Linked DNA regions of Serinibacter salmoneus. The protein of the gene in region 1 binds, or shares a complex with, the protein of each later gene. Links are inferred from orthologs where the notes say so. Each region holds a gene or a part of one and is shown on either strand. Other genes may lie near its edges.

Region 1 (5,530 bases):
ATCGTGACCCGTGCCACAGCCGCGGGTGAGTCCGCGTGGGCGATGCCCCTGCCGGAGGACCTCCGCGAGGGTCTGAATTCGCCGGTCGCCGACCTCGCGAACATCGGTGGGAAGTTCGGCGGCATGCTCACAGCGGGCCTGTTCCTGCGGGAATTCGTTGGAACCACGCCGTGGGGACACATCGACATCGCCGGACCGTCGTTCAACGAGAGTGGCCCGTGGGGCTACACCCCGAAGGGCGGAACGGGTTTCGGACTGCGAACCCTGGTGACCTATCTCGAGTCGTTCACCGAGAAGTAGGCACCAACCCACACCACGCTGGTCCCTGCTCGAGCCGCAGGAGTGCCAAGATAGAGATGATCGATACCTGCGACGAGGCCGCGCCGACGTTCGCCGGGTGATCCCGTAATGCGTCGGCACTATGAAGGAGAGACGATGGCAGAGTCCGTGAAGATGCCCGCCCTTGGCGAGAGTGTGACGGAGGGCACCGTGACGCGCTGGCTGAAGGAGGTCGGCGAGAGCATCGAGGTGGACGAGCCCCTGCTGGAGGTCTCGACCGACAAGGTCGACACCGAGGTCCCCTCCCCCGTGGCCGGCGTGGTGGAGAAGATCCTGGTCGAGGAGGACGAGACGGTCGAGGTCGGCGCCGAGCTCGCCGTCATCGGCGACGGATCCGGATCTGCGGGCGACGACGCGGCCCCGGCCTCGACGAGCGCATCCGAGGCCGAGCCGACGCCGGAGGCGCCCGCGGCAGAGCCGACGCCGGAGGCATCCGCCGCCCCGGCCGCGCCCGCCTCCGGCGAGGTCTCCGGCACCGAGGTCACCCTGCCCGCGCTGGGCGAGAGCGTGACCGAGGGCACGGTCACGCGCTGGTTGAAGGAGGTCGGCGAGAGCATCGAGGTGGACGAGCCCCTCCTGGAGGTCTCCACCGACAAGGTCGACACCGAGGTCCCCTCCCCCGTGGCCGGCACCGTCCTGGCGATCAAGGTCGCCGAGGACGAGACCGCCGAGGTCGGCTCCGTCCTGGCCATCATCGGCGACCCGTCGGCGGCTCCCGCCGAGAGCAGCCCCGAGGCCCCCGAGAAGGAGTCCCCCAAGCAGGAGGCCCCCAAGCAGGAGGCCCCCGAGCAGGAGGCCCCCAAGGCCGAGGCCAAGCCCGCCTCCGGCGACGTCTCCGGCACCGAGGTCACCCTGCCCGCCCTGGGCGAGAGCGTGACCGAGGGCACCGTGACCCGGTGGCTGAAGGAGGTCGGCGAGAGCATCGAGGTGGACGAGCCCCTCCTGGAGGTCTCCACCGACAAGGTCGACACCGAGGTCCCCTCCCCCGTGGCCGGCACCGTCCTGGCGATCAAGGTCGCCGAGGACGAGACCGCCGAGGTCGGCTCCGTCCTGGCCATCATCGGCGACCCGTCGGCAGCCCCCGCCGAGAGCAGCCCCGAGGCCCCCGAGAAGGAGTCCCCCAAGCAGGAGGCCCCCAAGCAGGAGTCCCCCAAGCAGGAGGCCCCCAAGCAGGAGGCCCCCAAGCAGGAGGCACCCAAGCAGGAGGCCCCCAAGCAGGAGGCACCGGCCGGCGATGACTCCGCGGTGTACGTCACGCCGCTCGTGCGCAAGCTCGCCGCCCAGCACGGCGTGGACCTGACCACGGTCTCCGGTTCCGGTGTCGGCGGCCGCATCCGCAAGCAGGACGTCATCGCGGCCGCCGAGGCCGCGAAGAAGGCGAGCGAGGCACCCGCCCCGGCTGCGTCGTCGACCGCCTCCGCTGCTCCCGCGGCGCCCGCCGCGGCGCCCAGCACGAAGATGCCGGTCTCGGAGTTGCGCGGCACCAGCGAGAAGATGTCCCGCCTGCGCAAGATCATCGCGCAGCGGATGCCGGAGTCGCTGCACACCATGGCGCAGTTGACCACCGTGGTCGAGGTGGACGTCACCAAGGTGGCGGCCCTGCGGGCGAAGTCCAAGAACGTCTTCGCCGAGAAGACCGGGCAGAAGCTCACCTATCTGCCGTTCTTCGCCAAGGCCGCGATCGAGGCGCTGCAGGCGTACCCGAAGATCAATGCCCGCATCGAGGACGACACGATCGTCTACCCCGGCGGGGAGAACCTGGCCATCGCCGTGGACACCCCGCGCGGGCTGCTGACCCCGGTGATCAAGGACGCGGGCGAGATGACCATCGCGGACCTGGCCGGCGGGATCAACGACCTCGCGGCTCGCACCCGCGACAACAAGGTCGGCCCCGACGAGCTCAGCGGTGGCACGTTCACCCTGACCAACACCGGGAGCGCAGGGGCCCTGTTCGACACCCCGATCGTCCCCGCCCCCACGGTGGCGATCCTCGGCGTCGGCACGATCGTCAAGCGGCCCGTGGTGATCTCGGGACCGGAGGGCGACTCGATCGCGATCCGCTCGATGGTCTACCTCGCGATCTCCTACGACCACCGCCTGGTGGACGGCGCGGACGCCGGTCGCTACCTCTCGCTGGTCAAGCGTCGCCTCGAGGAGGGCGCCTTCGAGGGAGACCTGGGCATCTGACACCCGCCCCACCTAGCATGGTCGTATGACGACCACACCTCAGCCCGGAGGCCCCGTCCTGATAGCGGGGGCCTCCGGGCTGATCGGTTCCCACCTGCGGCGCCACCTCGCCGAGCGGGGGATCGCCACACGGGTGCTGGTGCGGCGTCCGGCCCGAGGCGCCGACGAGGTGCAGTGGGACCCGACTGCCGCGATGCTCCCCGCCGCCGCGTTCGAGGGCGTCTCGGCGGTGCTCGTGCTCTCCGGGGTCGGCGTCGCGGACCGACGATGGACGAGGCGACGGCGCGAGGCGATCCTGTCCTCCCGGGTCGGCAGTGTCGACCTCGTCGCCCGGACGATGGCCGAGCACGGTATCGCCGCCCGCCTGGTCACGGCCTCGGCCGTCGGTTACTACGGCGAGGGCGGCCAGAACCGCCTGACGGAGTCGGCGCCGGCGGGCAACACGTTCCTGGCGCGGGTGTGCCAGGCCTGGGAGGGCGCGGCCGCCCCTGCGGCCGACGCCGGGATCCCGGTGGCCCACGCGCGCACCGGCATCGTGCTCACCCCCGAGGGCGGCGCCCTCGGCCGGCTGCTCCCGCTGCTCCGGCTCGGCCTGGCGGGGCCGCTCGGGTCGGGTCGCCAGTGGTGGCCCTGGATCACCCTCGAGGACGAGATCCGGGCGATGGCACACCTGCTGGAGTCCGAGGTCGTGGGCCCGGTCAACCTCACCGCGCCGGAGCCGGCCCGCAACGCCGACCTCACCCGCGCGTTGGCGCGTGAACTGCACCGGCCCGCCTTCCTCCCCGTCCCCGGCTTCGCCCTGCGCCTCGCGGTGGGCGGCTTCGCCGCGGAACTCCTGGCCTCCCAGAACGTCGTCCCCGAGGTGCTCCTCGCCGATGGGTTCGAGTTCACCTCCCCGGACATCGAGGCAGCGGCGCAACACCTGCTCTGAGCCACCCGAACCGGTCCCGTGCGCGGGTACCCTAGGGTCACCATGGCACGCAATTCAGGCAACGAGACGACAGCACCGAAGGTCAAGAAGCGCCGCTGGTATCACCAGGTCTGGGACGTCTTCCAGATGACGCGCAAGGCGGACCCGAGCGTGCCCTGGATCATGCTCGCGATCCTCCTGGTGACCGTCGCCGTCGGCTGGGTCGCCGGCATGCTGATCAACCCGGGGGTGACCTGGTACTTCCTGATCGTGTCATTCCCGATCGGGATCCTGATCGCCACGATCTTCCTGTCCCGTCGAGCCGAGCGCGCCGCGTACTCCCGCATCGAGGGCCAGCCGGGCGCGGTCTCCGCCGCGCTGGGAACCATCCGTCGTGGCTGGAACATCGAGGAGGAGCCGATCGCGATCGACGCGCGCACCCAGGCGATGGTCTTCCGCGCCGTGGGGCGCCCGGGCGTGGTCCTGGTGGCCGAGGGCGGGAACCGGGGCGCGCAGCACCGCCTGCTGGAATCCGAGCGCAAGCGGGTCAATCGGATCATCCCGGAGGTCTCCGTCAGCCTCGTGCAGTGCGGCCGGGAGGAGGGCCAGGTCCCGCTCCCGAAGCTGGCGAATGCGGTGCGCAAGCAGAAGTCCGAGCGTCGACTCACCAGCGCCGAGATCACCGAGGTGAACAAGCGGCTGCGCGCCCTGCACACCGCGAGGATGCCCGTCCCCAAGGGCGTGGACCCCACCCGGATGCGCCCCGACCGCAAGGCGATGCGCGGCCGCTGATTCCCAGCTCAGACCATGACGAACGGGCCGGTGAACCCCCTGGTTCACCGGCCCGTTCGTCGTGTGTCAGCCAGGTCTCAGCCGGCCGCGACCTCCTCGCGGGTGGCCCGGACCTCCTCGACGGACGTGCCGTAGTAGGCGGCCAGCATGATCTCCTTCATGTCCTCCCGCATCGGCATCCGCGGGTTGGCCGGTGCGCACTGGTCCTCGTAGGCGCCGGTGGCGACCTCGTCGAGGCGGCTGAGGAACTCCGCCTCGTCCACACCCTGCGCTTGGAAGGACTGCGGGATACCGACCCGCGCCCGCAGGGACTCCACGGCTCGGGCGTAGGACTCCACGCCCTCGGCCGGGGTGCTCGCCGGCAGACCCAGGTGCGCCGCGATCTGCTGGAAGCGCTCCGGTGCCACGTAGTGCTCGTACTTCGGCCAGCTCGTCAGCTTGGTGGGCACCTGACCGTTGTAGCGGATCACGTGCGGCAGCAGGGTGGCGTTCGTGCGGCCGTGCACCAGGTGGTAGGTGGAGCCGACCACGTGCGCCATCGCGTGCACGATCCCGAGGAAGGCGTTCCCGAAGGCCATGCCGGCGATGGTGCCGGCGTTGTGCATCTTCTCCCGCGACTCCCCGGTGCGGGGGTCCTCGGCGTCACCGGTGACGGACTGCGCCAGGTTCTCGAAGATCAACTTGATCGCGTGCAGCGCCATGCCGTCGGTGAAGTCGTTCGCGTACACCGAGGTGTAGGCCTCGGTGGCGTGGGTGAGGGCATCGAAGCCGGAGTCCGCGGCGAGCGAGCGCGGCATGGAGGCGGTGAGCGCCGGGTCGATGATCGCCACCGACGGGGTCAGCGCGTAGTCGGCCAGCGGGTACTTCTTGCCGGCCTCCACATCCGAGATGACCGCGAACGGCGTCACCTCCGCACCCGTGCCCGAGGACGTCGGGATGCACACGAGCTGCGCGAGCTGGCCCAGCGTGGGGAACCGGAAGGCACGCTTGCGCACGTCGAAGAACTTCTGCTTCAGGTCGGAGAAGTCGATCTCGGGGTGCTCGTAGAGCAGCCACATCACCTTCGCGGCGTCCATCGGCGAGCCGCCGCCGAGCGCAATGATCGTGTCCGGCTTGAAGTGGCGCATCTGCTCGGCGCCCTTCTGCACGGTCTGCACGCTCGGCTCGGGCTCCACCTGGTCGATGATCTGCATCGCGACCTTGTTGCCGCGCCGGTTGAGCACGTCCATGACGCGGTCGGCGAACCCGAGCCTGGTCATGACGGAGTCCGTGACGATCGTCACGCGCTCGACGTCCGGCATG
Region 2 (3,163 bases), 780 kb from region 1 along the record:
CGCAGGGCGTTCCCCCTTCGACCCGCGGGCCCCGTGCCGGCGATCCGGGCGCGAACTCGGGGAGGAATCAGGGGCGTCCCTGATGGCCAACCACCAGGAATGGCGAGCATCCTGGAGACATCGCCGGCGACGCCGTCGCCCGCTCACGAGCCACCACAGCAGGAGGAGACCATGACCGAGAACCCCACCCCCGAGACCGACACCCAGAACGCCTCCGAGAAGACGACCACCGAGGAGTTCACGGTCTCCGGGAAGAATGCCCTGAACAAGATCAAGGAGATCGTCGCGGCGGGGAACGTGCGCCGGATCATCCTGCACACCTCCTCCGGCAAGACCCTGCTGGAGATCCCGCTGAACGCGGGCGTTGCGGTGGTCGGCGTGGGTGCGTTGCTCGCGCCGTGGGTCGTTGCGATCGGCGTCGTCACGGCGCTGGTCACCTCCGTGTCCATCACGGTGGTGCGCGGCGAACCCCGCGTGGAGAGCGAGACGGAGGAGCCCGCGCCCGTCGCTGACGCGCACGACGCCTCCATCTGAGACACGCCCTGCGGGCCCGCGTGAGACGAACCACTCTCACCGGGCCCGCACTGCTGCCCCGACGGGCCTAGGCTGGAGCCATGGCTTCCCACTTTGATGTCGTCGTCCTCGGTGCTGGCCCTGGTGGCTACGTCGCCGCCATCCGCGCCGCCCAGCTCGGCAAGTCCGTGGCAGTGGTCGAGAAGAAGTACTGGGGTGGTGTCTGCCTCAACGTGGGCTGCATCCCCTCCAAGGCCCTGCTGAAGAATGCCGAGCTCGCCCACACGCTCACTCACGACAAGGCCAAGTACGGCATCGAGGGTGATGCCACCATGTCCTACGGCCCCACGCACAAGCGCAGCCGTCAGGTCTCGGCCGGCATCGTCAAGGGCGTCCACTTCCTGATGAAGAAGAACAAGATCAAGGAAGTCGACGGTTGGGGCACCCTGACCTCGGCGACCTCGATGGACGTGGCCCTCAACGACGGGGCCACCGAGCAACTCACTTTCGACAACCTCATCATCGCGACCGGATCGGTCACGCGGATGCTGCCGGGCGTCGAGGTCAGCAAGAACGTGGTCACCTATGAGGAGCAGATCCTCGACGACGAACTGCCGAACTCGATCATCATCGCCGGCTCCGGCGCGATCGGCGTGGAGTTCGCCTACGTCATGAAGAACTTCGGCGTGGACGTCACGATCGTGGAGTTCCTGGACCGCATGGTCCCCACGGAGGACGCGGACGTCTCCAAGGAACTGCTGAAGCACTACAAGAAGCTGGGCGTGAACGTGCTGCTGTCCACCAAGGTGGAGTCGGTGGAGGACACCGGGTCGGGCGTGAAGGTCACCGTCTCCTCCAAGGGTGAGAGCCGCGTGCTGGAGGCCGACAAGCTGCTCTCCGCGATTGGGTTCGCCCCGCGCACGCAGGGCTACGGCCTGGAGAAGACCGGCGTGGCCCTCACCGAGCGCGGCGCCATCGAGATCGACGACTTCATGCGCACCAACGTCCCGAACGTGTACGCGATCGGTGACGTGACCGCCAAGATGATGCTCGCCCATGTCGCCGAGGCGCAGGGCATCGTCGCCGCAGAGACCCTCGCAGGCGCCGAGACCATGTCGATCGACTACCGCTTCATCCCGCGCGCCACCTACTGCCACCCGCAGATCGGCTCGATGGGCCTCTCGGAGCAGCAGGCCAAGGACGCCGGCCACGAGATCAAGACCGCCACGTTCCCGTTCTCCGCGAACGGCAAGGCGATGGGCCTGGGCGACAGCGTCGGGTTCGTGAAGATCGTCGCGGACGCCGAGCACCACGAGATCCTCGGCGCCCACATGATCGGCCCGGACGTCACCGAGCTGCTCCCGGCGATCAACACCGCGCAGACCTGGGACCTCACCGCCGACGAGGTCTCCCGCGTCGTCTTCGCCCACCCGACCCTGGGCGAGGCCGTCAAGGAGGCCATGCACGGCATCGCGGGGCACATGATCAACTTCTGAGGCCAGTGCTCCCTCGCTGAGGGCGGTACACCCGCGCCGAGGTCCGCAAAGACCCGGCGTGTCCCGTGGGACACGCCGGGTCTTCGTGCATCCGACGCCCGGTGGACCGCCCTCAGCGAGAGCCGTCCGGGCGGCATGACGGGACATCGTGTGGCGCACTACGATCAGCAAGATGGCGGCACAACCACGGGTCTGCGCACGGCGTCGCATGCCTCGCGGAGCGCCATGACTCTCTCGGAGTACCTCGAGATCACCACCGCATCCGCCGAACGTCAGTGGCGCGAGATCACCGCCCGGGCGCCACGAACCGATGGCAAGCGAGGGGCGCCCTTCGTGCCGGTCGAGACTCTCCTGTGTGCCGCTGCCATGCACGTGGTGGAGTATTCGCGCCTCGGGAGTTCCACCATGCATCGCGCGGGCTCGCCAGCTCCCGAACTGGCTGCGCTCTTCCGCCGGCCTGTGAGCAGCATCATCGCCAAGATGAACAATCTCGACGGGAGTCGACCGCGTGGAGCAAAGTTCGACCTCTCCGTCGGCCTCGTCCTGACCGGCGACGCTCAGTTGATGACGGTGCTGTATCGACGACTTCTCCTCGCCGCACGCCGCGTCGGCATCGGCTATGACGCCCTACCGGACTTCCTCGGCCTTGAAGGTGGCGGCGAACTCAGCCTCCTGGGCCAAGACGAGTTGGACGACGGCGCGCTCGGTGACGTGCTCACACGCGAGCTTCCCCTGTGGCTCGAGCGCAGCCCCGACCAGTCGGAGAGCGTGACGGAGCGATACCTCTTGCAGTACCTGCGAGTGGGCCAGCACAGATTCGCGACCGGCGTACTGCAGAACTGCGGGAATGAGTGCGTGTTCTGCGGATTCGGCCTCGGGGACAGCGCCAAGCCCACGCTCTTGCGCGCTGGACACATCAAGCCATGGCGCGACTCCGATGGCCACGAACGCCTCGACATCACGAACGGCCTGGCCGCCTGTCCGACCCATGACGCAGCGTTCGATTCCGGGCTCATGACGGTGCGCTCCGACCCGCCGCACCTAGCGGTCACGCTGTCGGCGCGGATGAGGCACGCCGTCGAGACGAACGCTGCAGTCGCAACGACCTTCGGCCCTGCCGGGCTGCGGACTGACCTGCAAACGTCGGCGATGGC

What was found. Proteins that work in one complex are often made in the same cells at the same time.
Region 2: the proteins of sucB (region 1) and lpdA are in contact, whole or in part, in a crystal structure (PDB 1EBD), measured with the Geobacillus stearothermophilus proteins. The link is inferred for Serinibacter salmoneus from one-to-one orthologs. Residues at the interface, in WP_033016211.1 of Geobacillus stearothermophilus: Ile130, Ala131, Met132, Pro133, Arg136, Arg140, Glu141, Asn155, Arg157; in WP_049624544.1 of Geobacillus stearothermophilus: Pro340, Ser341, Asp344, Tyr345, Arg403, Asp406, Val408, Glu431, Ala432, Gly433, Asp438.

The regions. Positions count from the first base shown.
Region 1 is NZ_PDJD01000001.1:1,180,051-1,185,580, reverse strand. What follows is about bases 1-2,980. They hold sucB (2-oxoglutarate dehydrogenase, E2 component, dihydrolipoamide succinyltransferase), read left to right. Parts: upstream 1-435; coding sequence 436-2,526; downstream 2,527-2,980. Other genes in these bases: ATL40_RS05155 (TIGR01777 family oxidoreductase), read left to right, coding at 2,552-2,980; ATL40_RS05165 (leucyl aminopeptidase), read left to right, coding at 1-300. Outside these bases: more of ATL40_RS05155, read left to right, coding at 2,981-3,457; ATL40_RS05150 (DUF4191 domain-containing protein), read left to right, coding at 3,500-4,228; adhE (bifunctional acetaldehyde-CoA/alcohol dehydrogenase), read right to left, coding at 4,306-5,530.
Region 2 is NZ_PDJD01000001.1:401,141-404,303, reverse strand. What follows is about bases 1-2,811. They hold lpdA (dihydrolipoyl dehydrogenase), read left to right. Parts: upstream 1-614; coding sequence 615-2,009; downstream 2,010-2,811. Other genes in these bases: ATL40_RS01560 (HNH endonuclease), read left to right, coding at 2,160-2,811; ATL40_RS01570 (DUF4342 domain-containing protein), read left to right, coding at 172-534. Also shown: more of ATL40_RS01560, read left to right, coding at 2,812-3,163. UniProt on the Escherichia coli protein: Lipoamide dehydrogenase is a component of the glycine cleavage system as well as of the alpha-ketoacid dehydrogenase complexes.